Regions from separate parts of the Nitrincola iocasae genome, predicted to be linked through region 1. Evidence: predicted binding sites of a transcription regulator. Region 1 holds the regulator's gene; each other region holds the start of a gene.

Region 1 (10,358 bases):
CTTAAAGGCAGCGGTTTACGCCATGATGTTTGCTATGCCGCTGGCTATCTTGGCTGCCATATATACCGCCTGCTTTCTGAGCGAACGAACTCGGGCCTGGGTAAAGCCGGCGGTGGAGTTGGCTGAAGCTTTTCCTACCGTGGTATTGGGCTTTATCGCCGGTCTCTGGCTGGCGCCTCTGCTGGAACAGCATCTTGCTACCGCGCTCAGTCTGTTGCTGCTGACTCCCTTGTTGTTAATATTGATCCATGCTTTGCTCTATTCGACAGGTTTACTCAAAGAGTCGCAAACAACTCAGTGGTCAGGCCTTCCTCGAATATTAATCCTGCTGCTGGTTGCGCTCCTGTTGGCCTGGCAGTTAGGGCACTGGCTAGAACTCTGGCTGTTTAAGGGCAATATGATTGAATGGATGACGACTCAAGGGATAGATTATCAACAGCGCAACGGCCTGGTGGTCGGGCTGATGATGGGGTTGGCTATCATGCCGGTGATTTTCTCTCTGACAGAAGATGCTCTGATCAGTGTTCCAGATAGTTTGCGCCAAGGTGCTATGGCACTCGGCGCCAGTCCGTGGCAAGCGGTTATCCGTGTTGTAGTCCCCACTGCAGCGGCGGGAATTTTTGCAGCCATCATGATCGGTACTGGACGGGCACTGGGTGAAACGATGATTCTATTGATGGCCAGTGGTAACAGCCCGGTCAGTGATTTCAGTCTGTTTGAAGGCATGCGTAGTCTGGCGGCAAATCTATCTATAGAAACACCTGAAGCCATGCAGAGTTCTACCCATTACCGGGTTTTGATACTTTCAGCCACTCTATTGTTTTTATCAACCTTCATAATGAACACTCTAGCCGCAGTGGTTCGTGAAAACCTTTATCGTCATTACAGGCATTTTTGAGGTGATGCATGCGACTAGGCTCGTTTAGACAGGATTTGCTCTGGCTTTGGTTCTGCGGCTCGATGCTGCTGCTGTCACTGATGCTGGTAGCCGCGCTGTTACTGTTGATCGGCACCCAGGGGCTTAGCCATTTCTGGCCAGAGGCTGGCGAGCCACAACGACTGGTGCGTTTCCTACAAAATATCTGGCTGTTTCTCAGTGAACCGCCGCGTGAAAATAATCAGGCGGGGGGTATTTTTCCAGCCCTGTTTGGCACCATAACCATGGTTTTCCTGATGACTCTGCTTGTAACTCCCATCGGTGTTCTGGCCGCCATCTACCTGAGCGAATATGCTCGTCAAAACCTTATGACCCGCGTGTTACGAATTGCCATTTATAACTTGGCTGGTGTGCCATCGATTGTCTTTGGTGTTTTCGGCCTGGTGTTCTTCGTTTACATTTTAGGGGGGTCTGTAGATAAGCTGTTTTACTCTGAACAGCTGCCCACCCCCACCTATGGCACACCGGGTCTCATTTGGGTATCACTGACACTGGCATTGTTGACGCTACCCGTAGTAATAGTAGCAACCGAAGAAGGCCTATCACGTATCCCCAAAGATTATCGTAGTGGTTGCCTGGCGTTGGGTGCCACTCAGACAGAAATGCTATGGCGGGTGGTGTTACCCATGACAACCCCCGCTATTCTGACCGGTATCATCCTGGCAATTGCCAGAGCGGCTGGCGAGGTCGCTCCGCTGATGCTGGTAGGAGTGGTCCGTACAGCGTCACAACTTCCGATTGATACAACCTTTCCCTATCTGCATCTGGATCGTAATGTGATGCATCTGGGCTATCATATTTTCGATGTCGGCATGCAAAGCCCGGCGGGAAGTGATGTTATGCCACTGGTGTTTGCCGCCGCCCTGATTCTGGTCACACTGGTTATTACGCTGAATCTTACTGCTATTATTATCCGTCAGCGCCTACGCCAGCGTTTTCGCCAATTCACCCGTCATCATTGAGAAGCCGAGCCATGCAGCCAGCAAAAATAGAGATCACAGACTTAAGCCTGCGTTTTGGTGACCGGACCGTGCTGGAACAGATCAATCTGCACCTGCCTGCGCATCAGGTAACTGCTTTTATCGGCGCATCAGGTTGTGGTAAATCTACCCTATTGAAGTGCATCAACCGACTGAATGACCTGAATGAGCTTTGTCATACTCTAGGTTCCGTCTACCTTGATGGTGAAGATATTTATCAGAAGTATTACGATCTGCCTGAGCTAAGACGCCGGGTAGGCATGGTCTTCCAGACACCCAACCCCTTCCCTATGTCAATATATGACAATGTTGTATTTGGTCTGCGGCTGCTGGGTGTTCGTAAACGCCATAAATTACACGAGGTGGCTGAACGCTCATTGCGTCAGGCCGCGCTCTGGGATGAAGTCAAAGACCAGTTGAATCGAAATGCTAACGAACTTTCAGGTGGCCAACAGCAGCGTCTGGTGATTGCCAGAGCTCTCGCTGTGGAACCGGATGTGCTGATGCTGGATGAGCCTGCATCAGCACTGGATCCCATTTCCACGCTAAAAATTGAAGAGCTAATCACCGAACTGAAACAAAGCTATACTATTGTATTAGTGACACATAACATGCATCAGGCTGCCAGGGTTTCCGATTTCACTGTCTTTCTGGATCAGGGACGAATTTTGGAAACAGGTCGAACCCGAGACCTGTTCACCAATCCGCACCACAAGGCCACAGAGGATTACATCACCGGACGTTATGCCTGAAGCTATCTAACAATAATGAAATACCGAGGTGTAAACTATGCAACCACAACCGGAAGGCTTTTCCCGCCATATTTCACAGCAATTCAACCATGAACTTGAAAACATCCGTACTGAAATGCTGGCCATGGGCGGTATCGTTGAGCGTCAAGTTCGTGAGGCAGTCAGAGCTCTGACTGAGAACAATCCTCAACTGGCGGAAGAATCCCTACAGTTGGATCAACAAACTAATCAAATGGAACTGAGTATAGATGATCAATGCACCAAAACAATTGCGATCCGACAGCCAACCGCCAGTGACCTGCGCTTAATTGTCTCGATCAGTCGCTCTGTCTCCGACCTAGAAAGAATCGGTGATGAGGCCAGCCGCATCTGCAAACATGCTATCGAAATCTATAATAGTGGAGAAAAACCTCAAGGCTACCATGAAGTGCGTCATATCAGTACGCTAGTCACAGAGATGGTCAGTGATGTACTCACCGCCTTTGCTCGTCGGGACCTATCCATGGCCTACCGTGTAGCCAAACAGGACATACGAGTCGACACAGAATACCGTTCTGCAATGCGCACTCTGGTGACCTATATGATGGAAGATCCGCACTCTATTTCTGTTGTGCTGAATATCATGTGGGTGTTACGGAGCCTGGAGCGGATCGGAGATCATGCCCACAATCTTGCTGAGCACCTTATCTATCAGGTCAGTGGATCTGATGTCCGCCACCAGACGCTGAAAAGCATCAAACAAGCACTGCGTGATAATTCACCAGATGATGAGCTGGACTTGAATCCAAACAGCGAGTAAGTACTCAACACCTACTTAATCAGACAGCACACATATTCAGGGGCGCAGATTAAAATGCTACAATCTGTTCTCACTGATGATGCGGACTGACCTGACTTGAAGCGATCCATGGCAAGGGACAAGCGGTACAACCAGATTTACTGGCAATCAATCCGGCGACGCCCGGCCATACCTATGCACTGGCGTCCTTGGCTGTGTGAACGGGGTTCACTGACGCAGAAGTTGCGCCTAGCCTGCCACAATCAACTGGAGGTTGGCCTGCTCAGGTTAACTTGGGCACAACCAACCCGTTCAGAAGCCAAATTGCTGGGTATCCCTCAGCGACAACTGGCATTGATCCGTGAAGTACACCTGCTTGGAGCCGGTGTTCCCTGGGTATTTGCCCGCTCTGTTATCCCTGCGAGAACACTCAGAGGCCCTGATCGCCGCCTACTGTTACTCGGCAATCGTTCACTCGGTAGCCTGTTGTTCAAAGATCCAGCGATTCGCCGAGGGCCACTGGAGGTCTGCCGGTTACAGCATCAGCAGAATGCTTGCTGGGCACGTCGTTCGGTGTTCCAACTTAGCCATGGCCCCTTGCTGGTATGTGAAGTATTTTTGCCTTCTATGGCGGAAATTCCCTACCCTTCATTAAAAATCGACAAATATGTTTGACCTCACACTTAACAAAGCAGCCGTGTATATACGACTGATGCGTCTGAACCGTCCCATTGGTACCCTACTACTGCTTTGGCCGACACTCTGGGCACTGTGGATAGCCAGCGAAGGTGTACCCAATCCAAAATTGCTGATTATCTTTCTGCTGGGTGTATTACTAACCCGATCAGCCGGCTGCGTCATTAACGATTTCGCTGACCGGCATATTGACGGCCATGTCAAACGGACAGCTACCCGCCCTCTGGCAACAGGAGCCGCAACAGCTCGCGAAGCCGTAGTATTATTTATCCTGTTAATGCTACTTGCGTTCGGACTGGTGCTGTTCACTAATACCCTGACGCTGATGATGTCGTTTATTGGCGTGGCGCTGGCGTTCTGCTACCCCTTTATGAAACGCTATACCCATTACCCACAGATTGTATTGGGTGCCGCTTTCGGCTGGGCGATCCCGATGGCCTTCACGGCGGTGACCGACAGCCTGCCCTGGATTGCCTGGCTGCTTTACCTGACTAAACTTATCTGGACCGTAGCATACGACACTCAATATGCCATGGTGGACCGGGATGATGATCTGCGTATTGGTGTCAAGTCGACCGCCGTGCGCTTTGGTCAGGCTGACCGCCTGATTATCGGATGTATGCAACTGACAGTGCTTGCGCTACTGCTATATATAGGGTCAATGCTGCAGTTTTCTGGTTGGTACTACACGGGTGTTGCCATTGCCGCAGGCTGCTTTATCTACCAACAATGGTTAACCCTGCACCGCTCTCGCAACGACTGTTTCAAGGCATTTCTAAATAACCACCTGGCAGAGCTCGCCGTATTAGTGGGAATAGTGCTGCATTATGCCGCCTGAAATCCGGTAGTTTTTTACATTTGTTTCAATCTGTCATATTAATGTAACAGAAAAGACTTGTAATACGCTCACTACTAAAAAATAGCTATGGAGTGATTTCATGTCAGTTGCCAAGCGTGTGCTGATCGTAGATGACGAGGCGCCCATCCGCGAAATGATTGCCGTTGCACTGGAAATGGCGGGGTATGATTGTATTGAAGCGGAAAATGCTCAACAAGCACATGCTGCCGTTCTGGATCAAATGCCCGACATGGTATTACTTGACTGGATGATGCCAGGCACCAATGGTATTGACTTTGCACGTCGCTTACGTCGTGATGAAACGACCGCCAATATACCTATTATTATGTTGACGGCCAAGTCTGAAGAAGACAACAAAGTACAGGGACTGGAAGCCGGTGTCGATGACTACATTACCAAGCCATTTTCGCCACGAGAGCTGGTGGCTCGGCTGAAAACCGTGTTGCGCCGGACCACGCCCAAAGGCATTGAGGAACCGGTCACCGTTGACGAACTAACATTAGACCCGGTCTCACATCGAGTAACTTCCATGGCACAGTCGGTTGATCTGGGTCCCACCGAGTTTCGTCTACTACAGTTTTTTATGACCCACCCTGATCGAGCCTATTCACGTAGTCAGTTGCTCGATATGGTCTGGGGCGGTAATGTATATGTTGAAGAGCGCACTGTCGATGTGCATATCCGACGACTGCGTAAGGCTCTGGGTGGCCGCCATGATTATCTTATTCAAACGGTGCGCGGTACAGGTTATCGTTTCTCAACCCAAGGCGGATGAACACGGATATTCACAGGTGAAAAATGAAATCGCCCTTTGGCATCATCTACACGCTACTGCTGATTCTGCTGTTTGCAGCCGTTACAGGTCTGCTACTGGGCCATTTTTTTCCAGTGCTGACATTGGTACTGCTGGTGTGGAGTTTTTACCAGGCCTGGCTGTTTACACGTTCTCTTCGTTGGATTATGAACAAAGACATAACCGAACCCCCTGACTTACCCGGCAGTTGGGGCGACTTGCTCTACAACATTTACCGTAAACAAAAAAGCAGTCGCGACCGGGAGCAAAAACTGAGTGCGTTCATTCACCGTTACCAGCAGTCATCGGCCGCATTAGAGGATTGCGTCGTTATTATCGATACCAGGGACCGACTTGAATGGTGGAATACAGCCGCAGAAAGACTTCTCGGACTCCAGCCACGAGTCGACAAGGGAAAACCCATCCTCAACCTGTTGCGCGATCCACGTTTTATCCGTTACTACAAGAAACGTAACTACCACGAACCACTCGAACTCAACTCCCCGCTTAATGATCAGATCACACTACAATACCATATCACCCTGTTTGGCCAGGGTGATCGGCTGCTGGTTGCACGGGATATTTCCCGCCTGAAAAAACTGGAACAAACCCGTCAGAGCTTTGTATCCAACGCCTCTCATGAACTACGCACACCCTTAACTGTTATTCGTGGCTATCTGGAAACTTTTCTCGACCAACCCCTGCCCAGCCCTATATTGCGCGGCATGAAGCAGATGGAACAACAAACGCAACGCATGGAAGGGCTGGTCAGGGATATGCTCATGCTCTCACGCCTGGAGTCTACCGAACACCTGACCGAAGATATGCCGGTGGATATCCAGTTGATGCTGAAAGACATCAAACGTGATGCCCTGGTTCTCAGTGGGGACAAACAACACCGCATCAGTATTGAAGCTGATCCGAACTACGATCTGTTAGGCCAGGACAATGAATTACACAGTGCCTTCTCTAACCTGGTGTTCAATGCCATTCGCTATACCCCGGCAAACAGTGAAATCCGCATCGTCTGGCACACCGATGCCCAGGGCGGCTACCTGAGTGTATATGATAATGGCCCGGGCATTGAAGCCTTCCATATTCCACGCCTGACTGAACGCTTTTACCGGGTTGATGAAAGCAGAGCCAGTGAAAGTGGTGGTACAGGGCTCGGCTTATCTATCGTAAAATACGTGATGGTTCGCCATGGCGGCCAGCTTAAAATCCACAGCACCCTGGGGAAAGGCAGTTGCTTCAGCTGCCACTTTCCCGCCGATATGCTCACCACACTGGAAAAACTGGCGGCAGCAACCGATAATGCCTGATCGACTCAGGCCAGTTCGGCCCGCGTTTTTGCAAGCGGAGTAAAGCCATGTACGCTATCCAGATCCATGCTCATGAACCCGACAACCTGCGTTACGAAGCGATCGATACGCCACAACCTGGCCCTGGCGAAGTCCTGATCCGTAATCAGGCTGCCGGAGTGAATCCCATCGACTGGAAAACCTGTTCCGGTGGAGGAGCTTCCGGTTTTATTGAAGCCTTTCCCTTTATTCCGGGTTGGGAGTTCAGTGGTGTCGTGGAAGCTCTCGGCGAGGGTGTCAGCGGTTATAAACCAGGCGATGCCGTACTCGGGTTTGTGCGTTTTCCCCATCCGGCAGGCTGCTACGCTGAACAACTCTGTGTTCCCGCCAACCAGATTACCTTGCGACCAGAAGGTTTGGATGCCACCACCGCTGCCGGATTAGGACTGGCAGGTCTGACCGCCTGGCAGTCACTGTTTGATAAAGGCCAGTTGCAAGCTGGCGAGTCGGTGCTGATACTGGCCGGAGCGGGAGGCGTGGGTCATCTGGCCGTGCAACTGGCCGCGTTGAAAGGCGCTCAGGTCAGTGCCACCTGCTCTGCCACCAACCGAGACTACCTGACATCACTAGGCTGCCATCAGGTAATTGATTACCGTGACCTGGATATGGGTACGCTGGCAAGCCAGTTTGATCTGATTCTGGATGGGGTCGGGGGTGATACAGCTATTGATGCCTTGATTACCCTGAAACCAGGGGGTCGAATGGTTACCCTGCCCTCTGTAACAGCCGCGCAGGTCAGCAGCGCCGCCGAAGGCTCCGATATTGAGGTGATGACTATCCGGGTTGAACCCAATGCCACCCAGCTTGGCAAACTCGCCAGACTCTGTGCCAACGGTCAGCTAAAGCTGAAAGTGGCACAGGTACTGCCATTACAGGATGCCGCTCAAGCCCACAAGCTCAGTGCCAGTGGACATATCAGCGGTAAATTAATTCTGCAGACTGGCTGACGTCGGTGCGGAATTGAGGGCATCGCAGAACTCTACACGTTGACGCAATAGCAGTCTGCAGCCCTCACCGCGTATATCCATATCCCAGCAGTTATATTTTGCCCAATCCTTTTCTTCTTCCGTAGGCTTATCATGGAAGGCTGGCACACCATCACAGAAGCCTTCTGTCGGTGAGGCAACCTCAAAGCAGGCTTTCAGGAAAATACCCTGATTGACCGTGCAGACAAAGTTAGAATCAGAACAGGCTGTATAGCCTGATAAGGCCTGATCCTGACAGCTCTGCTGGTCGGTCTGACCACCCGCTGTCAGCCCCTGCTGACGAAACACACTGGCTTCATCAGCACGCTGCTGATTGAACCCTTCGAGCCATTGCGGCGAAAAAAACACCGCCCAGATAACAAACAACAGACTCAATGCCAGTAAGGCCCAGACTATTTTTTTGCGCATACCTATCCATTAATTATCGGCGCCGACGATAAAGTCCGGCAATCGTTAGCAGAAGTCCTAGACAGCTAAGCAACATACCACCATTAACCAACAGTGGACGGCGAACCATCAAGGGGATAAAAGGATGTTGCTGTTGCAGATCACACTGTCCCTGGAGATAGTTCCAGTAACCTCCGGCCTGAGCACAATCACTAATGTGCATTTGTTCAACAAAGAACATCCCCATCAATAACAGCGCTGGCAGCACCAGCAGTAGCAGACCGATTCGCAGCATTATTCGTTATCACTGATTCCCAGATTACTGACACCCTGATTACCCGCCAGTTCACGCAATTCGCGAATAAACACTTTATTGGGCTGTTGCTGTTGCTGCAAGCGCTCAAGCACTTCTTCCTGAAAAGCGTCTTCATCCTGCATCAAATCGTGCGCGGCAATAAAGCGCATCAGTTCAGCATCGGACAGCTGTGGATCCGCTTCATTAACTTCAATAAAGGTAGCAACACACTCACGTGACAAGTCAGCAATATTGGCCGCCTCGGCTGGATCAGACTCAAGGATACACACCAGGGTGGAGTAAAGTGCCACCACCGCATCCAGCGCAGGCATGGCGCCGTACATATCAAATTCATCCAGAGATGGCATATTGTCTTCGACATGATCCAGCTGGACTTCAAAGTTCATCGAAGCTCCGCCCGAAAGATGCTCCCAGACACCATCCAGTATCCGCCGCACCTGCACGGCATCACCAAACTCCAACAACCTCGAAAACAGAGTGAAGTTTGGTAGCATGCGTTCAGTCAGCGCGGCCGCAAACGCTGTTAACTGCCAGGATTTCATTTTGCCGAGTTGTGCTTCCAGTTGCTGGATATCACTCATTCAAAGACTCCGTCAGGGTTTAGTCAATCAGAGCCTATTGTACGTGGTCTATGTCAGGATCTGTAGTAATAACATGGCTGATTTCAGTCCCATAGAGGATACTGAGGTTAGGCGCGGGAAGATTTCATTGCTATACTAAAGCCTGATTAACGGCCAGCAGCTGACAGGTATCCGTGTTGAACTCCTTCAATCTTCTCAAATCCATCGCTGATTCACGGGAAAAACTCCGTAAATCCGAACAGAAGGTGGCCGATTTTGTCCTGGCCCAGCCCAGTGAAGTAATTCATATGCGCATTGTTGATCTTGCCTCGGAGGCCAATGTCAGTGAGCCAACCGTGGTGCGTTTCTGCCGCGCACTCAACTACGATGGCTTTCAAGACTTCAAACTGACTCTCGCTCAGGGCTTAGCCAGCAATGCCAGCTTTGAAAAGTTCTCGATGGACACCAAGGATACGGTGATCGAGTTCAAGCAGAAAATCTTCGACTCGATGATTGGTAATCTGATCAATATCCGCGAGCAGCTTGACCCGGAAATACTTGAAGAAGCAATTGATGCTTTAGCAAAAGCCAATCGTGTCGAATTTTACGGTTTTGGTGCATCAGCACCCGTATGCGCCGATGCACAGCACAAATTCTATCGCCTGATGGTGTCTGCCGCCGCCTATTCGGATCCACACATGCAGACTATTTCAGCCGTCACTCTGGGGCTGGGAGATGTCGTTGTAGCCATCTCCCAGACAGGGCGCACCAAAGACCTGCTGCACACGGTAAAACTGGTGCGTGAAACCGGTGCCACCGTCATTACCCTCTGCCCAGGTACAACCCCTCTGGCTGAACTGGCCACCATCCCTATTCATGTCGATGTGGAAGAAGATAAAGACCTTAGCACGCTGATGTCCTCACGTGTCGTACACCTGGTAGTCATAGATATT
Region 2 (10,358 bases), 200 kb from region 1:
TCCAGCGGGTAATGCGTCCTGGGAAGCAGATCAAAAACTTATCTCGTGCCTGTGGGTTATCGGCATAAAATTGCTCCAGCCAGGGAGCTGATGGACGATAGCCCCGCGGAAACTCATCAGGGTCGATACCCCGATGAATAACGGTGACTTTAGCGGGATCAACCTCCGGAAAATTATCCAGCAGATAGCGCTTGGCGGTTTCAGAAACTGCAATCACTTGCTCACCTTTACCCATAATAGCACTGTATCTATTCACGGAGTGCATGCCGTGCAAGGTGGTAATGAAGCGAGGCCGGGTAGCTGGATCCATACGTCGCCAGGCCAGCCAGACTATCCAGGCAGGCATGCGAGAGCGCACATGGACAATATCCGGCTGTTCCTGCTCCAGCCAGCGCCGAAAGGAACGTACCTGCAATAGTGTCAGCAGCGATTTTTTACCCAGATCCCAGTTCACGTGCCAGCTTCCGGCACGCTCAAGTTCAGTGACTAAACGCCCCCCTGCCGAAACCACGACTGACTCATGGCCAGCGTCTACCAGCCCCTTGGCAATTTCCAGGGTGCCACGCTCTACCCCACCAAGCTCCAGTGCCGGCAGAACCTGTACTACCTTCATAACCAGCCTCTATCTATAATCATCTGCGCACAGCGCTGTGCTTCATTGAACACCTGAGCCGGATGTTGCAAGCTCAGGTCATCGGTGTCACTGTAAATCCTTACCTGTCCCTGCTCCACCAGCGCGCTTAAGCCACGCACCAGGCGATTAGGCTTATCAGCTACACGAGGCACATTGAGTATACCTACCGCACAACCTGCGGTCAGCGCCTCATAAATCATCGACACACTGTCTTCTGTCACCCAGACATATTCAGCGCCAGCCAGTTGCTCTGCCACCCAACCGGGTGCTGTCGACTCAAAAGGGATGAGTTCAACGGCCTTTAGCGCGCCAATCCGGCTGTGTGTCGATGCAGGCGTTCGCCGGGAAGTGGTCAAGGTCCAGTGTATTGCTGATGACTGGGTAATTCCTTCAAGCTGCTGCATTAGGCGGTGGTCATCCCAACGGTGATGCTTTGATGGTCCACCAATAAGAATAACGCCCTGCCCCGACTTTTTTATGCCGGGCCGCATGGGATTCAAAGCGCCCTGGGTACAAATAATATTATCGGCTTCAGCGGGCTGGTCATGTGCCGGTATCAGGCAAAGATCGAACAGCTGACAAGGTAAGCTGGGCTTCATCAGCAGCAGGGTTTTCGCTCCTAACAACCATCCCAGCACTAACAGAGTGAAATGGGTTGCATGACCTGCGGCAATCAACAGATCTGGAGTGCCCTTATCCCGAAGCGATTCTATTTCTGGCGGCAAGTGACGTGTCAGCAGAGTTTTTAGCAGTTGGGCAAGAGGCAGCCGGTGGAGCGTCTCAACCCTCAAGCCAGGAACAATCTCAAGTAGTGCATTCGTCAGTCCTTCACATTGACTGAAATGCCCCGGCTTTGCGTCACGAATTATCCAAACTACGCCCACAGCCATATCCATAGTGGTTTTATTGGTGCCTAATCATAACAGCCAGACTTAAAAAGCCCCAGCTCTGAGGTAAATTTTACCCCAAGGGGCCTCAGACAATTCCCTTTAGCGGGCGGTATGATTACAATCAATAGCTTCTTTGTTCGGTTTTTCCGCACTCATTCAGTAACACGTTCTTGAGGATTTATTCATGGCTGCTGCATTCGGTACCGTTTTCATGCCTGAAATGGCGATCACCTGGTTTGATGGATCAGACTGGAGTGTGCCGGAAATGGTCAGCAGCGACAGCATTACCCTGCACCCAGGTGCACATGTACTGCATTACTCCAGCACCTGCTTTGAAGGTTTAAAGGCCTTTCGCCATGCCGATGGATCGGTCAACATCTTCCGCATGGACCGCAACATTGCTCGCCTGTCCCAGAGTTCCCTCCTGCTGGGCTTGCCTGCGCTGGATGAAGCCAAGGTTGCTCAGATGATCAAGGATACCGTGGCGCGCTTTGCGGATAAGGTCCCGGCTCCTCCGGGATCGCTGTATATTCGTCCGACCCATTTCGGCACCGAACCTGCCATAGGTAAAGCGGCGGTACCTTCCGTATCTTCTTGTTTTTATGTACTGGTTTCACCGGTAGGTGATTATTTTGCCGGTGGTGACAAGGCACTGCGTTTACTCCTGGAAGACCAGGGCATGCGCTGTGCTCCGCATATGGGCATGATCAAAAGCGGTGGCAACTATGCCAGTGCACTACAGCCGATCATGCGCGCTCGCAACTCAGTACAGGCCGACCAGGTGCTCTTCTGCCCGGGTGGTGATGTCCAGGAAACTGGCGCAGCCAACTTCCTGCTGATTGATGGTAACGAAATTATTACCAAAGCCCTGGATGAAAGCTTCTTGCATGGCGTCACGCGTGAATCCATCCTGACCCTGGCCAAAGACCTGGGCATGCAGGTAAGTGAACGTGAAATCACTGTCGATGAACTGCTGCAACGTGCCGCCAAGCCCGGTTGTGAAGCCGCACTCTCTGGTACAGCAGCGGTACTGGCTCCTGTTGGTACACTCATTTTTCAGGGCAAGGAATATGCTGTAGGCCATGGGGGTGTTGGAGAGACAACGCGCAAATTGCGTCAGGCACTCAATGCTATTCAATGGGGCCAGGCCGAAGATACTCACGGCTGGCTGACACGGGTCTAATACATAATAGCCAGCCTGGACAGATGACCTTCTGCCCAGGCTGGCCTGAAACTGCTCAGCACATCACCTCATCCCAAATGCGGGCCACCTGCTGCCGGTATTGGCTTAACTCTTCATCGGCTACCACGCTGCTGGACTGCTCCTGCAAAGCCTGACGATGGCCGACGGATCGTAACACCCGATAGGCATCGCGTAACAACCCGGCCTGTTCTGCCGTCATTAATCCATTCGCCTCGATCCCGTCGAGAATACGAATATTATCGGTATAGGTCAGTAAGTCCGGATATTTGTTAGCGTGATTGAGCACCATAAACTGCACCATAAATTCTATATCGACAATACCGCCCCGATCCTGCTTCAGGTCAAAACTTCCACTGGCATCCGTCGTTCGACTGCCCAAGTGCTCGCGCATTTTTTCGCGCATGCTGCATACCTGTTCCAGCAACACCGCCCGGTCACGTGGCTGTGACAATAACTCAGACCTGACCTGTTCAAAACGCTTCGCCAATGCCGGACTTCCGGCAACCACCCGGGCTCTGACAAGCGCCTGATGCTCCCAGGTCCAGGCTTCTTTTTGTTGATATTGTTTAAAAGCCTTCAGCCCCGACACCAGCAACCCGGAGTTACCTGATGGCCGCAAGCGCATATCAATGTCATACAACTGACCTGATGGCGTAAAGGTATTGAGGAAATGAATCATTTTCTGCCCCAGACGATTAAAGAATACCGGATTAGGTACCGACTTATCGCCATTGGTATTCAGATCCGGATCGGCATCATGAATAAACACCAGATCCAGATCTGAACCATAAGAAAGCTCAATGCCACCCATTTTACCGTAGCCCACCACCACAAAGTCGGGATCACAAGGCTCTCCGGGTTCCCGCATTGGTACGCCGTGCTTCTCCGTCAGCATCCGCCAGGCACTTTGCAGCACCGCTTCCAGCAGAGTTTCGGCCAGCCAGGTCAGATAGTCGCTGACTTTCATTAGGGGTAACGCCTCAGTAATATCTGAGGCCGCCACGCGTAATACATGGGCATGATGGAAATAGCGCAGCGTTTCCATCAACTGCTCCATATCATCTTCCGGCACCCGCAAGAGTTGCTGAGACAGCTCAGCCTGCAGACGGGCTTTGTCGGGTGGGGTAAATAGCGTACGCGGGTCGATCAGTTCATCCAACAACACCGGCTGTTTGGACAATTGTGCGGCAAACCATGCACTGGAGGAGCAAAGCCTCACCAGTTGCTGCATTGCACCTGGGTTTTCGGCGAGCAGCACCAGATAGGCTGAACGGCGCAAAACAGCCTGAATTAACAGCAATACCCGCTCCAATGTTACTTCGGCATTACGACACTGCCCAACGGTTTCCAGCAGCGCTGGCATAATATGAAGCAAGCGGGTCTTAGCCACCTGCTGCAACATCTGCATGGCGCGGGACTGCCGCAAGGACTGCAGTTGCTTAAGCGCAGAGTCTGCATCGGCAAAACCTTTTCGAGACAGGAAACTCAAGACTTGATCCTGATCCATCTCGTCATTGATCAAGGCTTTCCACTCACTTTCATCCGCCGCTTCATTCTGCTCACCTTCGGCTTCAGCCGGTGCGATTACATCAGCAAAATGCTGGGATACCGCCCGGCGATGCTGTGCCAGTTGCTGTTGAAAGCTGTCCCAGTCCGCAAACCCCATTGCCAGGGCAATACGTGCCTGCCCTTGAGGATCATCGGGTAACTCCTGAGTCTGCTTATCAGCGATGGACTGAATCGCATGTTCGGTATTACGCAGGAACACATAGGCCGCAACCAGCTCTTGCACTGCACTTTCCGGCATACCTACATGCTCTGGCAGCAACGGCAGAATATTCAACAGCTCACGCTGTTGCAGTGCCAGATCACGCCCACCTCGGATCAACTGAAACGCCTGGGCAATAAACTCCACTTCACGAATACCACCGGAACCCAGCTTCACATTTTGTTCCAATCCTTTGCGGCGTACCTCACGGTTGATCATCAGCTTCATATCCCGCAGAGACTCAAACGCACTAAAGTCGATATACTTGCGATAGACAAACGGGCGTAACTGCTGCATCAACTGCTCACCCGCGGCAATATCGCCAGCGACTGGCCGCGCCTTGATCATCGCATAGCGCTCCCAGTCACGGCCCTGATCCTGATAATAATGCTCCATGGCGGTAAAACTGACCGCCAGAGGGCCCGCTGTACCAAAGGGACGCAGCCGCATATCTACCCGAAATACGAAGCCTTCGGCATTTTGATTATCCAATGCCTGAATTAATTTCTGCCCCAGGCGAATAAAAAAGTCCTGATTCTCCAGAGATTGAGTCGGGTGATCTGTCTCTCCATTGGCTGGAAAACAAAACATCAGATCAATATCCGAAGACAGGTTGAGTTCATTCGCTCCCAGCTTGCCCATACCCAGCACAACCAGTTGTTGCGGCTGAGCATCGGACCCGGATAGCGGCATACCCCAGCGCTTTGTTGCTCGCTGGTAAAGCCACGTTAGGGTTTCGTCAATGCAGGCATCAGCAAGATGAGAAAGGTCACGGGTTGTTTCGCGCATATCCGCACGTCGTGTCAAATCCCGCCAGATCAGGCGTACCATTTCGTAATTACGAAAGCGACGCAGTTGCTGATGCATCAACGCTTCATCATCAACTTCCGTCAGTCGGGCTACCAGTTTTTCAGCATAACGACCTGGTGGATAAGATGTCGTTATATCACCCTCATCCACCAGACTTTCCAGCCACTCAGGTCGCCGCGTCAATTGATCCGCTACAAAATCGCTGATAGCCAGCACCCGGCACAACTCTTGTGACAGCTGTGCACCAGATTGGCCCTGCAATGACGGGTGAGACTCTAACTGGCTCCAGGGCTTTTCGGCCACCGATTGAAGTCTATCTGGCAACTGAGAAAGTGGATTCTTATCGGACACGTCGCGACTCCCGCTATCAAACGCTCATGATTAGTACACAGCATATCAGACCTACCGACTTTACAGCAGCCCGAAAGAGGAGCCGCCCAATCCAAGCATTGATTGCAAATTTATGACGTTTTTACTACATAAATGTGACTATGACCCTTATAATCGCCGTGTCTTTTCACAAACACAGGTGAGCCCCTATGGTGACCAACAACCCGATCCTGCAAATGTTTGCTCGATCGCCGTTCAAGCCAATGCAGGAACACATTGCCAAAGCACAGGAAGCAGCCGCAGCACTCAAACCGTTTCTTGAAGCTGTACTGATTAATGACTGGGATACAGCCGCCGCTGTGCAGCATCGCATCGCCGTCATTGAAGGTGAGGCCGATGATATGAAACGCGCGATTCGTCAGAATCTGCCCAGTAATCTGTTTCTTCCTGTTCCCCGCACTGATCTGCTTGACCTGTTACGCATGCAGGATAAAGTCGCCAACCGTGCCAAGGATATCGCGGGCATGATGCTGGGACGCAAAATGCAGATACCCGAAGCCATTCAGGCCGAGATGGTCAACTTTCTCAACACCGCCATTCAAACGACAGAGCAGGCTGTTATTGCATTGAATGAGCTGGATGAACTCCTGGCTGCAGGGTTTCGCGGACATGAAGTGAAAGTAGTTGAAAAACTGATCGATGAACTGGACCGCCTTGAGCATGAGAACGATGAACAGGAGCGCAAGCTTCGTACATCGTTATTTGCCGTCGAACGGGACCTGTACGCTGTTGATGTGATTTTCCTCTACCGCATCATCGATGACATCGGTGATCTTGCCAACTACGCACAACATGTCGGTAGCCGACTGCAACTGCTGCTGGCCCGCTAACCTGAATATACGCGAGACGTTATGGACGTATTAGCACAACACGGCACAATTCTGATTATTCTGGCCTGCACCTTTGCCTTTTTTATGGCCTGGGGTGTCGGTGCCAACGATGTTGCCAATGCCATGGGCACCTCGGTCGGCTCCAAGGCCATCACCCTGAAACAGGCGATTATTATCGCCATTATTTTCGAATTTGCAGGCGCCTACCTGGCAGGTGGTGCCGTCACATCAACCATCCGCAGTGGTATTACCGATGCAGGATTACTAGCTGACTCACCGGACTTGCTGGTTTTCGGAATGATGTCAGCACTGCTGGCTGCAGGGATCTGGCTGCTGATAGCCACCCATTATGGCTGGCCGGTATCAACTACGCATTCCATCATCGGCGCAATTGTCGGTTTCGCTGCAGTAGGCATCTCGGTAGACGCCGTGCAGTGGGATAAAATCTGGACTATTGTTGCCAGTTGGGTGATTTCCCCCCTGACCGCCGGATTTATTTCCTTTTGGCTATTCCGCAGCGTGCAGTATCTGATCCTTAGCACCGACGACCCCTTCTCCAATGCCAAACGTGTGGTGCCTTTTTATATATTCCTGGTCGGGTTCATCATTTCTATGGTGACCTTCACCAAAGGGCTGAAACATGTAGGACTGAATCTGAGCTTTTTCGAAAGCAGCATGGCCTCGGTAGTTGTTGGAATTGTAGCCATGTTGGTTGGGGTTTTGATGATCCGCAAGGTCAAATATTCCGCAGCCGACGATAAAGATTTTCACTTTACCAATGTTGAGAAAATCTTTGGCATCCTGATGCTGTTTACCGCTTGCGCCATGGCCTTTGCGCACGGCTCCAACGATGTCGCTAATGCCGTAGGTCCGCTGGCCGCTGTTGTTGGAGTTATCCAGTCAGGGGGAGAAGTTGCTGCCCGCTCAATGATGCCAGCCTGGATACTGCTGCTCGGCGGCATCGGCATAGTGGCTGGACTGGTGATGTACGGTCACAAGGTCATTGCCACCGTCGGTCAGAACATTACTGAACTGACGCCCAGCCGCGGGTTTGCAGCCACTCTGGCGGCTGCCGCTACTGTTGTAGTAGCGTCGGGAACCGGCCTGCCAATTTCGACCACGCATACACTGGTTGGTGCCGTACTGGGCGTGGGGCTTGCCAGAGGTATGGCGGCACTCAACCTGCGCATTATCGGCACCATTTTTATTTCCTGGATCGTTACCCTGCCTGCGGGTGCGTTTCTGTCGATTGTTATCTTCTTTATTCTCAGTGCTATCTTCCTTTGAGGCGGTATTTGCGTTTAAGGTGATAGACCTGAACCACGAAAGTCTGCATTATATTGACAGACTTTCGTGTTTATAAATGACGGATAACAATCAGGTTCCAGCGTGAGCAAAGACAGCAGCGACCAGTATATCGACTGGTTCAGACATTCATCCCCTTACATTAATGCCCATCGTGGCAAAACCTTTGTGCTAATGATTGGCGGGGAAGCCCTGGCTGACCCCAACCTGACCAATATCGTCCATGATATTGCCCTGCTGAGCAGTCTCGGGGTTCGTCTGGTACTGGTATTTGGCTCCAGACCCCAGATAGATGAGCGTTTGCAAGCTTTAGGCCTGCCAACACGTCTGCACCATCACCAACGCATCACTGACACAGCCACCTTGCAATGCGCGATTGAAGCGGCCGGTGTACTGCGCACGCGCCTTGAAGCACTTTTCTCCATGGGCCTGTCCAATACGCCGATGCATGGCGCCAGAATCCGGGTCTGCAGCGGTAATTTTGTTACCGCACGACCGGCGGGTGTTGTCGATGGTTTTGATTTGGGCCATACCGGTGAGCTGCGTCGTGTTGATCAAGCGGCCATTCGCAAGCAGCTGGACCTGAATAATATTGTCTTTATCTCCAATCTGGGTTTTTCGCCCACGGGAGAAGTATTCAATCTTTCAGTCGAAGAAGTCGCCACGCGTACCGCTACGGCACTGAATGCAGACAAACTGATTCTGTTCGGCAGTGAGGCCGGCATCACCGATAGCCATGGTGACCTGCGCAGCGAACTACTGGCCGCCACAGCCAAGCGCTGGGTCAGTCAATACCTGGCCGGACTGGATGATCCCTCGCAGGCCCATACCGAAACCGCACGACTGCTTCAGGCTGCCGCTGATGCCTGCGAAGAAGGAGTGCCACGCTGCCATCTGATCAGCTATCAGCGTGATGGCGCCCTGATTGCTGAACTACTTACACGTGACGGATCCGGCACCATGGTAGTGCGTGAGTCTTATGAACAGATACGTACGGCGGGTATTGATGATGTAGGCGGCATACTGGAGTTGATCGCCCCGCTGGAAGTCAAAGGGATACTGGTTCGTCGTTCCAGAGAACGGCTGGAAACTGAAATTGAGCGCTTTACCGTGATAGAGCGTGATGGTGCCATTATCGGCTGCGCCGCACTCTACCCCTTTGAAGAGGAACAGGTAGGTGAACTAGCCTGTGTGGCAATCGATAACAACTATCGTGGTGGTGAGCGAGGTGATCGCTTACTCGCCTCCCTCGAAACTCATGCACGCGAGCTGGGGCTCACACAGCTATTTGTACTGACGACGCGTACCGCTCACTGGTTTATTGAACGCGGCTTCCGTGAAGCCTCACTGGATGCCCTGCCGAACGAGAAGAAAGCCCTGTACAACTTTCAACGCAACTCCAAAGTGTTTTTTAAGCCACTCTGAGTCATGTGGGCATAGGCAACAGCATCCGGAACCTGGCACCCTTGAGTTCCGGAGAGCTATCCACTTCGAGAGCGCCGCCGTAGCTGCTGAGTATATCCACCACCACGGCCAGACCGATACCCTGCCCGGAAATGGAACTGTCAATGCGCTGACCCCGCTCCAGGATTACCTTGGACTGGGTCGGCAATACACCGGGACCGTCATCTTCGACTAGCAACAGCAAACCGTTGCGCGTAGGGCACGAGGTGATCTGTACATGGGCCGTGCCATATTTACAGGCATTTTCCATCAGATTACCCAGCAGCTCCATCAGATCACGTTCATCGCCGTAAAACTGTGCCCCATCCTCCACAGCGTTATCGATCTGTATCGACTTGTCTGCATAGACTTTGTGGAGCACTTCAGCTACGCGCTGTATCAACGGTTTAACCAATACAGGCTTGGCGGCCAACCCCCCTTTGGATTTAACCGCACGTGCTAACTGGTATTGCACGATCTGGTTCATGCGTTGGCTTTGTTCTTCCACCAGAGTACGGTAAGCCTCCGGAGACAGGTTTTCTGAACTGGCTCCGGTAATAACCGCCAAGGGCGTTTTCAGACTATGTGCCAAATCAGCCAGGGTGTTGCGATAACGCTCACGTTGCTGACGCTCAGTCAAAATAAGCTGATTGAGGTTTTCAGTCACCGGCTGCACTTCACGCGGATAGTTGCCGGAAAGGCTGTCGGATTCACCCTTCTCTATGTGACGCAAGTCAGCTGCCAGACGACCGAGAGGACGCAACCCCCAACGCAAAATCAGGTATTGCATACTCAATGCCAACACCAGCACGCCGATTAATGACCCCCAGAGCCGTGCACTGAAAGCGCGCATCTGCTCACGCAAGCGTTCATCACTACGCAGTACCGAAATCATAAAGAAACGCTCTTCACCAAGCCCTTCCCAGATTATCGGGTACTGAAACAAATAGAAATGGCTGTCGGCCAGGTGGCGAAACAGCACCTGGCCCGGAACGGGAAAGCTGTCGAGCACCTGTGAAACCTGCTCCGTTGGCAACAGGGCCGATGAATCAGACTGCCATAGCAGCTGTTTACGCTCATCACT
Region 3 (10,358 bases), 1.2 Mb from region 1:
AGTCATAACGGGCTTTTAACTGATCCAGTTGCTGACGCAGATAGATCCCCAGCTCGCGCACATTATCCAGGATGCCTTCATTCTGCATGGCACGGATCACTGCCAGGCCTGTTGTACAGGCCAGCGGGTTACCGGCATAGGTATGGCCGTGCATAAAGCCACCCTGATTCTGCACCTGGTCAACCAGGTCACCTTTGGCCAGAATCCCGGCTACCGGGTAGTAACCGGCACCCATGCCCTTTGCCAGCACCAGAATATCCGGGCAAACACCCCAGTGCTGCCAGGCAAACCATTCACCCGTGCGGCCTAGGCCACTGAGCACTTCATCCATAATCAGCAAACAACCGAAGCGATCACACAGTGTGCGAATCCCTTCTACATAACGTTTATTCAGCATTCTGGCGCCAGTACTGGCACCGCCCACTGGCTCAAGCACAAAGGCCACAATACTGTCCTCTGGTTGAGCCGCCATGGCTGCTTCTGTTTGTGATAAAACGGCCTCAACATGTGTCTCTATATCCGCTTCTTTAAAGCGGTAAAAGTCCGGTGATGGCACTTTTACTGACGGCGTGATCAGATCTTCATAAGGGCGCTCCAGAGGTTCATAGCCGGTAAGACCCAGCGCACCGAGCGTGCTGCCATGATAAGAGGGGCGTAAGGAAACAAAACGCTGGCGTTGTGGCTCACCACGGTCATAAAAATACTGGCGTGCCAGTTTCATCGCACTTTCAACCGCTTCCGAGCCACTGCCAACAAAAAACACCTTATGCAACTGCGCTTCGGTTAATGCCACCAGGGCATCACCCAGATCAATCGCCACCTGGCTTTCAAACTGGGTGCGATAGCTGAAGGCCACCTGATCCAGCTGGGCTTTCATCGCGGCCGTTACGGCCGGATGCTGATGCCCAAGGCTGCAGGTAATGGCACCTGAGCAACCGTCGATATAACGTTTACCCAGGGTATCCCACATATAAATACCCTGGGCATGGCTGATTAACGGCAGCTCTGCACCCGCCTGATAAAACAAAGCGTTACTTGTCATAAAACCTCTAACTCGGCTGAAAAAAGCACAAAGATTCCCCTGCCCTGTCCGTAAACACGGACCAGAGACTCCATTTTTCACTCGTGTTTACTGATAAACGCTAGCGATTACTATCCAGATGCTTGCGCAGGAAGTTGCGGGTACGCTCGTGGTCCGGATTGGTAAAAAATTTGTCCGGTGTGCCTTCTTCCACCACAACCCCACCATCCATAAACATCGCCCAGTCGGATACATCCCGCGCGAAGGCCATCTCGTGAGTTACGATCAGCATGGTCATATGATCCTTGGCCAGCCCCTGCATAACCTGGTTAACCTCTTCGACCAGCTCCGGATCCAATGCTGAGGTGGCTTCATCAAACAGCATCACCTTGGGCTGCATCGCCAGGGCTCTGGCAATGGCTACACGCTGTTTTTGCCCGCCAGACAGTCGGGAAGGATAGACTTCAGCCTTGTCAGCCAGGCCTACACGATCCAGGTATTCCCGACCCAGCTCTTCGGCCGGTTTTTTTTCCATGCCTTTAAGCTTACGTGGCCCCAGTGTCACATTTTCAAGCGTTGAAAGGTGCGGGAAAAGGTTAAAGTGCTGAAACACCATGCCCATATTCTGACGAATATGGTTAATATGCCGCTCAAACGCCAAGCCACTCATATCCGGTCGGTTCACCTGGACACCATCCAGCATGATCTGGCCTTTATCTATGACCTCAAGATGATTCACGGAACGCAACAATGTACTTTTACCTGAGCCGGATGAACCGATAATCGAAACAATCTTGCCACGCGGCACGGTCAGGTTAATGCCCTTAAGCACCTCAAGTTCACCAAACTTTTTGTGAACATTGATGATATCCACCATGGGTGTTTCGCTAGTTGTATCAGTTTTCATAACTGTCCCATTTAAAAAGGTTTATTCACTGGAATAATCACGGGTTATCGACGATCAGCTGTCATGCGTTCAAAGCGAGACTGGCCATATTCCATAAACAAATTCAGGATGTAATAAATGACGGCGATTACAATAAAGAATTCGAATGGACGGAAAGACACACTAATCGCATATTGCGAGGCATACACCAGTTCCGCGACCCCTATTGCCGATAGCACCGAGGTATCCTTGACCATCAAAATCAGGTTATTGCCTATCTGCGGCACAGAGCGGATAAAGGCTTGTGGCACGATAATGTAATAAATAGTCCTGAGATGCCCAAACCCCAGTGAACGTGACGCTTCATATTGTCCCGATGACACAGAGCGTATAGTGGCGATAAAAATATCGGCGTTATAGGCCATATAGTGGAAGCCCAGCCCCAGTACCCCCACCATCAACGCCGGTATCAGTATCCACTCTCCCAAACCGAAGTAGAGAAAATACAGCTGCAGCAACAGCGGCGTGGTCATAAATAACCAGATAAAGAAGCGCAACGGCCAACTCACCACTTTGTTGGTGAAAATCGAGATCACCGCCACCAACAAACCGCCCACTATGGAGAAGATTGCCACAACCAGAGCGATCAGGAAGGTCACTCCCATGCCTTTCAAGAGTGTAGGGGCATAGGTAATGACTGGAGAAAAATCAAATTCCATCACTGTACCCTCTTAACTAAAGTGGTGTAGCGGGTGGCGCGACGATAAGCCAGCTCAACAATTCCCATAACGGCATAGACAATGCAAATATACATAACGGCCGTGAGAGCGAAAATTTCGAACGGCTTGTAGGTTGAACCTATAAGACGTTGCGCCTGATACGTCAGTTCCACTACAGAAATAATCGATACCAATGAAGAGTTCTTAACCAGCACAATACCCAACACACCCACGGAACGAATCATTAAACCGGCTGCTTGTGGTAACACCACATAGGTCAGCGTTTGAAAACGACCAAATCCGATTGAGCGCGATGCTTCATTCTGACCGCTGTCTACCGATTCCAGTGCACCGCGAATGGCTTCACTCATATACGCACCGATATTAAAGGCACCCACCAACACACCGCAGGTAAATGGATCCAACCTGATTCCCAGAGCGGGACCACCATAAAACACCAGCAACAGTTGCACAAAATAGGGCGTACCCCGGATAACGCTAATATAACCACGGGCAAACCATTGCAGTGGAATAAACTTGATTGAACGCATGAAAACCAGTACACAGGCAACGACAAAACCCAGCGAGATTGCGCGAGCAGATATATCGACGGTAACCCAGGCGGCTTTTAGCAATAAGGGGGTCACCCCGACCATCAATTCAAAATCCATACTCCAACCCTTTTTCTATTTTAAATCTCAGGGAGACAAGAGTTGTTATAGGGGTATAAGCCACAAGCCAACAATCACTAAGACAAAAAATGACTTGTGCCTTGTACCCACAGAAACATCTGATCTGTCATATCAGATTACAGGTGGAGTTACTCGATAGTCGCACCTTCACCGATCCACTTATCGACGATGCTCTGATAGGTGCCATCTGCTTTAATTTCAGCCAGAGCAGTGTTCAAAGCTTCGAGTAGTTCAGGTTTATTTTTCTGAATGGATATAGCTGCAGGCCATCTTGGCAGTTCACCCACCTCAACTAATTTAATATCCGGATTGTTTTCTCTCAGAGCGACATAGACAGGGACATCATCCGCGATAATGGCATCCACACGCCCTGTTGTCAGGCCTGTAAGCATATCTGGCAGGCCCTGGAAGGTCTGGTTACGCCATTTGCCATCACCATTTTCAACAGCCCACTGGTTACCGGTTTCACCGATCGTAGAACCTACACGTTTGCCTTCAAGGTCTTCCAGGCTGTTAATATCGGTGTTATCGCCTTGTACCCACACTGATAAGCCTGAACTGTAATAGGAGTCAGTAAAATCCACTGCACGCTGACGTTCTTCAGTGACACTCATACTACAGATACAGGCATCAAAACGTCCGCCGGCCAGTGCCGCGACTATGCCACTCCAGGGAGAGGTTTGAATATCGACATCCACGCCCATTTTTTCTGCCACAGCTTTGGCAATATCGACATCAAACCCGACCACATTTCCATCAGTATCAACAAAACTGAAAGGGGGGTAAGCACCCGAGTTTGCAACTTTAAACACATCTTCTTTAATTTGAGGTAAATCGCGTGCATCAGCCGTCATGGAAACCATGGATGCAGTACTAAAAACAAACGCAGCGGCTACCAGGGATTTAGTTAAATGCTGTTTAATCATATTCATGTTGTTATCCTACTTAGTGAAAAGATCTTGTTTATACCTGGAGGTATAAACAACACAGTTTGCCGGATTGATCAGTCATACTTCAGCTCTTCACAACCGAATCAATCAATAGAGTTTAAGCCTGTATCAAAAAACTGACTTGTTTTGAGTGTAAGTCAAATTCAATTAATTTCAACTTATAATGTTTTTTCATTAAATGATGATTTTTACTCATGGTATTTTCACGATGAACACGTGATAATCTGTCCAATACGGATCGATATTCACGGGACAATCTAATGAAAGAAGTAAACTTAAACTCACTCAAATCACTGATGGTTTTCAAGACACTCTATGAATCTGATACCGCCACCCGTGCAGCCAAAGCACTTGGGCTTACTCAGTCAGGTGTCAGCCGATCCCTGGCACAACTGGAAGACAATATTGGTATGCCCCTGTTCATGCGCCACAAAAACCGACTTATCAAACTGCCTGAAGCCGATGAGTTGTATCAGGAAATTATGCAACTGATGGGTAATCTGGATGAAATGAAACATACCATAGTCGCGCTGCGTGAATTTGGTGTGTCCCGAATGCGTTTAGCCTCAGCTCCGGCCCTTGGTTTTGCTTATATTCCGGAGGTCATTGCAGCTATTTTGAAGATTAACCCGAAATACAGCATCTATTTCGATATTATGCCCAGTCCCGATGTTGTCCGTGCAGTGGAATCAGGGCATTTTGATGCGGGCTTCGTGACGTTGCCGATCAGTAGTGAACGACTGAGTGTTGATGAACTGTTTGCGGTAGAAGCTGTGTGCCTGATACCTGCAGGCCACGCGTTGGCTGAGGCTGATTATATTGAAGTGGCTGACCTGAAAAATCAGCACCTGGTCATTCCCAACCAGCCTAATCTGGCTGCAGACCAGCTGCTCAGCCTTATTTCACAACACAAGGTGAAAATTGCCGGAAAAACCGAAGCCAATATTGCGGCCATTTGTAGTCTGGTGGCCAATGGAGTGGGCATCAGTCTGATCAATCCGATTACCGCCTATGATACAGTCGCCGTTCGACGTGATATTGTTATCAAGCCCTTTCGCCCGGCATTTCATTATCGCTTTGGCCTGGCCTATCGCCGTAGCTGGGCCGACACTCAACTGATCAGGCTGCTGAAGGACAACCTGCCAAGTACACCCAAGTATCTTAGCCAACGCACCTGATCATGGAGCCTCGGTTACGTTTACTAAAAACTGATTGATATCAACCCTGTCTATCTGCTCTGGCTGCATAAACTTCTGTGCATACTGCTGATAGATACCTGAGCGCAGAAACAACTCGAAGACATCAGCATCCAGGTGTTCTTCGGCAACCATCCTGGCCATAATTGCCAGTGATTGCGTCAGGGTTTTACCCTGTTTGTAAGGACGATCGACTGCCGTCAGGGCTTCAAACACATCCGCCACTGCCATAATGCGTTCCTGTAAACTCATCTCACCAGCAGGCAGGCGTCTAGGGTACCCACTGGCATCCATTTTTTCATGATGATTACCGGCAATAGCCGGCACCTTTGCCAGATAATCAGGCAATGGCAAAGCATCCAGCATAATAATAGTCTGTACAATATGCTCGTTGATTTTAAAGCGCTCTTCCTCTGTGAGAGTGCCTTTACTTATAGTCAGGTTATACATCTCCCCCTGATTATAAGCGACTTCAGGTACCAGCATATCAAAGCCCCAGTGATTATCCGGATCGTCTTTTGCAACCGGTGGTTTACGCCCATGCCAGGGAAACACCTGCTCCGGGCGGTCACTCAGTAATGGCTCCCCGGTTGGCAACACCTCTTCAGGAAGACCCTCTAAGCGCTGTTTTTCATCCTGAGACAGCCCTATTCGATTGCTAAAATGCCGTGTCCAGCGTCGGGACCCTATTTCATAAATACGATCCACATCAGCATCCGACATAAACTCTCCACCCATATTAGCGCTGGCAATAAAGCTGAATTCATCGATAAGCTGCTGCTGGACGGCATTGCACCGGCTCTTAAGAGTTTCCGGATTCATTCCATCCAGAATACCCTGCAAGCAGTCTATCTCTGCATCCCGATACAAGACTTCAAAGCGGGTACGAATTTCATGAATGCGGTTATATATCGTTTCCAGCTTGGTCGCCTTATCAACCACATACTCTGGACTGGTAATCTTGCCACAGTCATGCAACCAGGCTGCAATACGAAAGGCCTCCGTTTCAGCTTCATTCATCTGGTAATTCTGAAATGCCGGTAACTCACTGCGCAGCGCCGCATCAGAAAGCATTATCGCCAGCTCCGGAACCCGCTCACAGTGGCCACTGGTATAGGGAGACTTGGCGTCAATGGCATCGGCAATCAGACGGATAATACCGTCAATTAAAGCTTTTTGTTCCCGAATCATCTGACGGGTTTCTATCGCTACAGCCGCCGCTCCGGAAATATCATCAATAAATGCACGCAGTCCTTTAATATCAGCTGATCGGCTATCAATAGCATCGATAATCAACACCCCCAGCAGATTTTCATAGCGATCACGTAGCATGGTACATACATAAAAGTCATAACCTGCTTTTCTGACTAGCTCACGTACCTGCCCGTCCATTTCATGCGCTTCCGACAATTCGATGCTTTCAGGCAATGTCTGACTAGTCATACGGTTATTCAGTTTCAGTGTTTGTGTTGGGCTATCAAACAGATAGATACATCCCGATACATGCCCTACGGCCATAACCAACTCTTCGAGGACTGACTGCAACAACTGATCCGGATCTCGCTCACGGTTGAGTGTCATAGACAGGGATTTAAAGTGCCGGATAGTAGAAGACATATCATCCAGTACCCTTGCCAGTGCATGCACTTCGCGGATGGATGTCTGCGTAGTAATTTTGTTGTCAAAATTCAGGTTTGCCAGTGAACGTACTTGCTTTTCCAGCTCAGCAATAGGATTGCCGATGCGCTGGCCTACAGCCCACCCTGACAAGAGCAGCACCAACATAATTGAAAAGGCCCACTGCACCTGGCTCAGAAAACTTTTTTCAACATTACCCAACAACTCCTGACCTGGTATGGCAATCAATATCCTCAAGTCATCATCACCCAGTACAGCAAGTGGTGACACGAAACCGTACCAGTTTTGTCCGGCATGGTTAAAGTACGTCAGGTTACGGGTTCCCACTGATTGTCTAACCAGAGACTGAAGTACTGGAACATTTATTTCACCCAGTGTTGCCAGTCGGGTTTCACGTGCATCACTCAGAATAAAACGATCTATATCCGGGTAGGCAAGCAACAGCTCATCCTGATTGATAATGGCAATTTCAGTACCCGGTGTCAGGCGCAATGAATCCATTTGCTCGCTCAGATCCATTACCGTAGCATCAATGCCAAGTACTACACCGTCACCGGCATGCAGTGACATACTCACCCCCACCTCCTGGGTGGTGTAGAACAGATAGGGCGCTGTGAGCTTTACACTTTCAGAATCAAGAGATTGCTGATACCAGGGACGACTGTGTGGATCAAAGGTGTAATGGGGCACGCTACGCACTTCAATAAGGTCGTTCAGAGACGCATCATAAAAAAGCCACTCGCCCCGACGGCCTTCATCAACATCTGTAACAACGCTTTGCAATAGATAATAACTGCCCTCAGGAGCCCCAAAAAATGCCCTGGCTTGAGCAGTGTGCAGCTGTCTAAGCAGCAGGAAGTCGGCATTGTCATAGCCGATATAGACAGCACTCAGCAACGTATTTGCCTTCAGTATTTCGGCAATCGCAGGCAGTCGGCTGAGGCGTTGCAGCGGGTCGTCGGTACTGATCAGTGGATCGTGTCGAAGCATCCTGATCAGCATTTGATTTGGCTCCATCAGCTTCTGGATGCGGTCATTGATGGTAACCGTCAGTTGCCGGCTCGCCTGGTCAGCTACTTCCAGAATACCTGATTGCATACCACGATAGCCCTGAAAAATTAGCACGCTGGCGAGCAAAGCCATGCTTAGCGTAACCGTTACTGCAATCAATAATTTAAAGGAGATACGTTTCATTTTTGCCTCTAACCATCCAGTGTTATCAGCTATAACTCACTGAAATTATGTAAACTTCGGTGTCACATTAGATATTATAGATGGATACCTGTTCAAAAACATACCTAGTTAGCTGTTCAAAGTCATTTCAAATAGCTGATACTGAACGACAGTTTTGTTGCAGATTTGCAAATAACAACCATGTCCTTAGTGCCTGTTAAGCACCCCATCTGAGAGATGAAAGCTAAAACAATTGACCAAAAGAGGGGAATAACTCCCTATTATCATTAAAAGGTCATGTAACTTTCATTGAGTAGTCATATATAAGCCTTAGCATCAAATAATGAACCGCAATAATGCGGATGTTTATATTGCGATAGGTGATGATATGACATGTACTAAAACACCTCATCCGATTCTGAGCATAGAGAATCTAGGCATAACATATCCTGGTGGTATTGAAGCAATTCGCTCAACCTCAATTCAATTTCAACCTGGTGAATTTAATGTACTTCTCGGTCTATCTGGTGCGGGAAAGTCTTCGCTATTAAGAGCGCTAAATCACTTAGTAAAGCCTACTTCTGGTAACGTTATTTCAGCCGAATTCGGAGCATTGAATAATCAACGAATCTTACGGCAGCACCGTCGTAAAACCGCCATGGTATTTCAACACCATCAACTCATTCTACGCCATAGCGCTCTTAAGAATGTACTCATGGGACGGCTGGGATATTACTCATTCTGGCGCAGCTTATTACCTATGCCCCAAGACAGTTTAAAAATAGCCCTGAATTGTTTAGATCGTGTTGGCCTTGCTGATAAAGCCTTGACAAGAGTAGATCAATTATCCGGTGGTCAGCAACAACGTGTTGGCATTGCCCGTGCACTGGCCCAACAACCCACCATTATTCTGGCAGATGAGCCAGTCGCCAGCCTTGATCCTTCTACCTCCGAAAAAATTCTGACTCTACTGAAAAAAATCTGTGCCGAGGACGGAATCACTGCCGTAGTGTCATTGCATCAACTTGAATACGCCAAACGGTTTGCTGATCGAATAATTGGTCTTTCTGACGCTCAAATAGTGTTTGATGCAGCTCCACAACAACTGGATAACAAGCAGTTGGCCCTGATTTACGAACAACCAGCCAGCCTTACAAAAGATGAAACATCCACCGATATAGAACGCCTATCTACCCAAAAAAATTTACCTCATAAAACTGCAACACAACTGGAGATTGCCTGATGAAACTGTTTAAACAATTACTGTTAGCAACGTCATTAATAATGATGGCCATTACGCCGTTATTCGCAGCGGATGCCGATCCAGATACGCTCAAAGTCGCGTTATTGCCTGATGAAAATGCTTCTGAACTGATCAAACGCAATAAGCCGTTGAAAGACTATCTGGAAATCGCGCTGAATAAAAAAGTGGAGTTAATTGTAACGACCGACTACTCCTCAATGATTGAAGCCATGCGTTTTGGGCGTATTGATCTAGCGTATTTTGGCCCTCTTTCCTATGTGATGGCCAAATCCAAAAGTGATATAGAGCCGTTTGCAGCGATGGTTATTGATGGTGTGCCGACCTATCGTTCTATTTTGATTGCCAATGTGGACTCAGGGATTGATTCCTATGCTGATATTAAAGGCAAAAAAATGGTCTACGGTGACCGAGCTTCAACTTCGAGCCATCTCATCCCAAAAACAGTACTTTTGGAAGAGGGTGGTATTGAAGCGCAAACAGATTATGAACAACACTTTGTCGGCTCGCATGATGCAGTTGCAATGAATGTGGCCAATGGTAACGCCGATGCGGGCGGACTTTCAGAAGTCATCTTCAATTTTGTTGTAGAGCGCCAACTAATCGATCCCACAAAAGTGAAAGTACTGGGACATAGCAAACCTTATCCACAATACCCTTGGGCGATGCGATCCAATTTGAATGACGACTTGAAAGCTAGAATCAAAGATGCATTTATCAGTCTAGATGATGAAGAAGTACTGAATAATTTTAAAGCCGAGGGATTTGCGCCAATTACTGATGCTGATTATGACGTTATTCGAGATATGGGAAAAATATTGA

What was found. The regulator PhoB, encoded in region 1, activates phosphate uptake and scavenging genes when phosphate is short. The targets are predictions, from matches to a motif close to TGTCATANNNNTGTCANA.
Region 2: F5I99_RS17280 (TIGR00153 family protein) is a predicted target of PhoB. The motif match lies at 5,758-5,775, and genes of this name have one in related genera.
Region 3: phnC (phosphonate ABC transporter ATP-binding protein) is a predicted target of PhoB. The motif match lies at 8,569-8,586, and genes of this name have one in related genera.

The regions. Positions count from the first base shown of each region.
Region 1 covers NZ_CP044222.1:3,951,078-3,961,435, forward strand. The annotation lists gene F5I99_RS18220 (ABC transporter permease subunit) at 1-898, shown strand, start outside; gene pstA (phosphate ABC transporter permease PstA) at 961-1,899, shown strand; gene pstB (phosphate ABC transporter ATP-binding protein PstB) at 1,911-2,669, shown strand; gene phoU (phosphate signaling complex protein PhoU) at 2,707-3,468, shown strand; gene F5I99_RS18240 (chorismate--pyruvate lyase family protein) at 3,577-4,122, shown strand; gene ubiA (4-hydroxybenzoate octaprenyltransferase) at 4,115-4,981, shown strand; gene phoB (phosphate regulon transcriptional regulator PhoB) at 5,082-5,777, shown strand; gene phoR (phosphate regulon sensor histidine kinase PhoR) at 5,801-7,117, shown strand; gene F5I99_RS18260 (NADP-dependent oxidoreductase) at 7,165-8,103, shown strand; gene F5I99_RS18265 (hypothetical protein) at 8,083-8,550, opposite strand; gene F5I99_RS18270 (hypothetical protein) at 8,564-8,824, opposite strand; gene F5I99_RS18275 (YjaG family protein) at 8,824-9,426, opposite strand; gene hexR (transcriptional regulator HexR) at 9,603-10,358, shown strand, end outside.
Region 2 covers NZ_CP044222.1:3,747,180-3,757,537, forward strand. The annotation lists gene F5I99_RS17260 (glycosyltransferase family 4 protein) at 1-613, opposite strand, end outside; gene F5I99_RS17265 (mitochondrial fission ELM1 family protein) at 610-1,518, opposite strand; gene F5I99_RS17270 (branched-chain amino acid aminotransferase) at 1,709-2,707, shown strand; gene glnE (bifunctional [glutamate--ammonia ligase]-adenylyl-L-tyrosine phosphorylase/[glutamate--ammonia-ligase] adenylyltransferase) at 2,763-5,657, opposite strand; gene F5I99_RS17280 (TIGR00153 family protein) at 5,846-6,526, shown strand; gene F5I99_RS17285 (inorganic phosphate transporter) at 6,548-7,813, shown strand; gene argA (amino-acid N-acetyltransferase) at 7,916-9,256, shown strand; gene F5I99_RS17295 (ATP-binding protein) at 9,258-10,358, opposite strand, start outside.
Region 3 covers NZ_CP044222.1:2,725,115-2,735,472, forward strand. The annotation lists gene F5I99_RS12585 (aminotransferase family protein) at 1-1,042, opposite strand, end outside; gene F5I99_RS12590 (amino acid ABC transporter ATP-binding protein) at 1,143-1,928, opposite strand; gene F5I99_RS12595 (amino acid ABC transporter permease) at 1,973-2,626, opposite strand; gene F5I99_RS12600 (amino acid ABC transporter permease) at 2,626-3,297, opposite strand; gene F5I99_RS12605 (transporter substrate-binding domain-containing protein) at 3,447-4,250, opposite strand; gene F5I99_RS12610 (LysR family transcriptional regulator) at 4,529-5,446, shown strand; gene F5I99_RS12615 (HD domain-containing phosphohydrolase) at 5,447-8,296, opposite strand; gene phnC (phosphonate ABC transporter ATP-binding protein) at 8,619-9,518, shown strand; gene phnD (phosphate/phosphite/phosphonate ABC transporter substrate-binding protein) at 9,518-10,358, shown strand, end outside.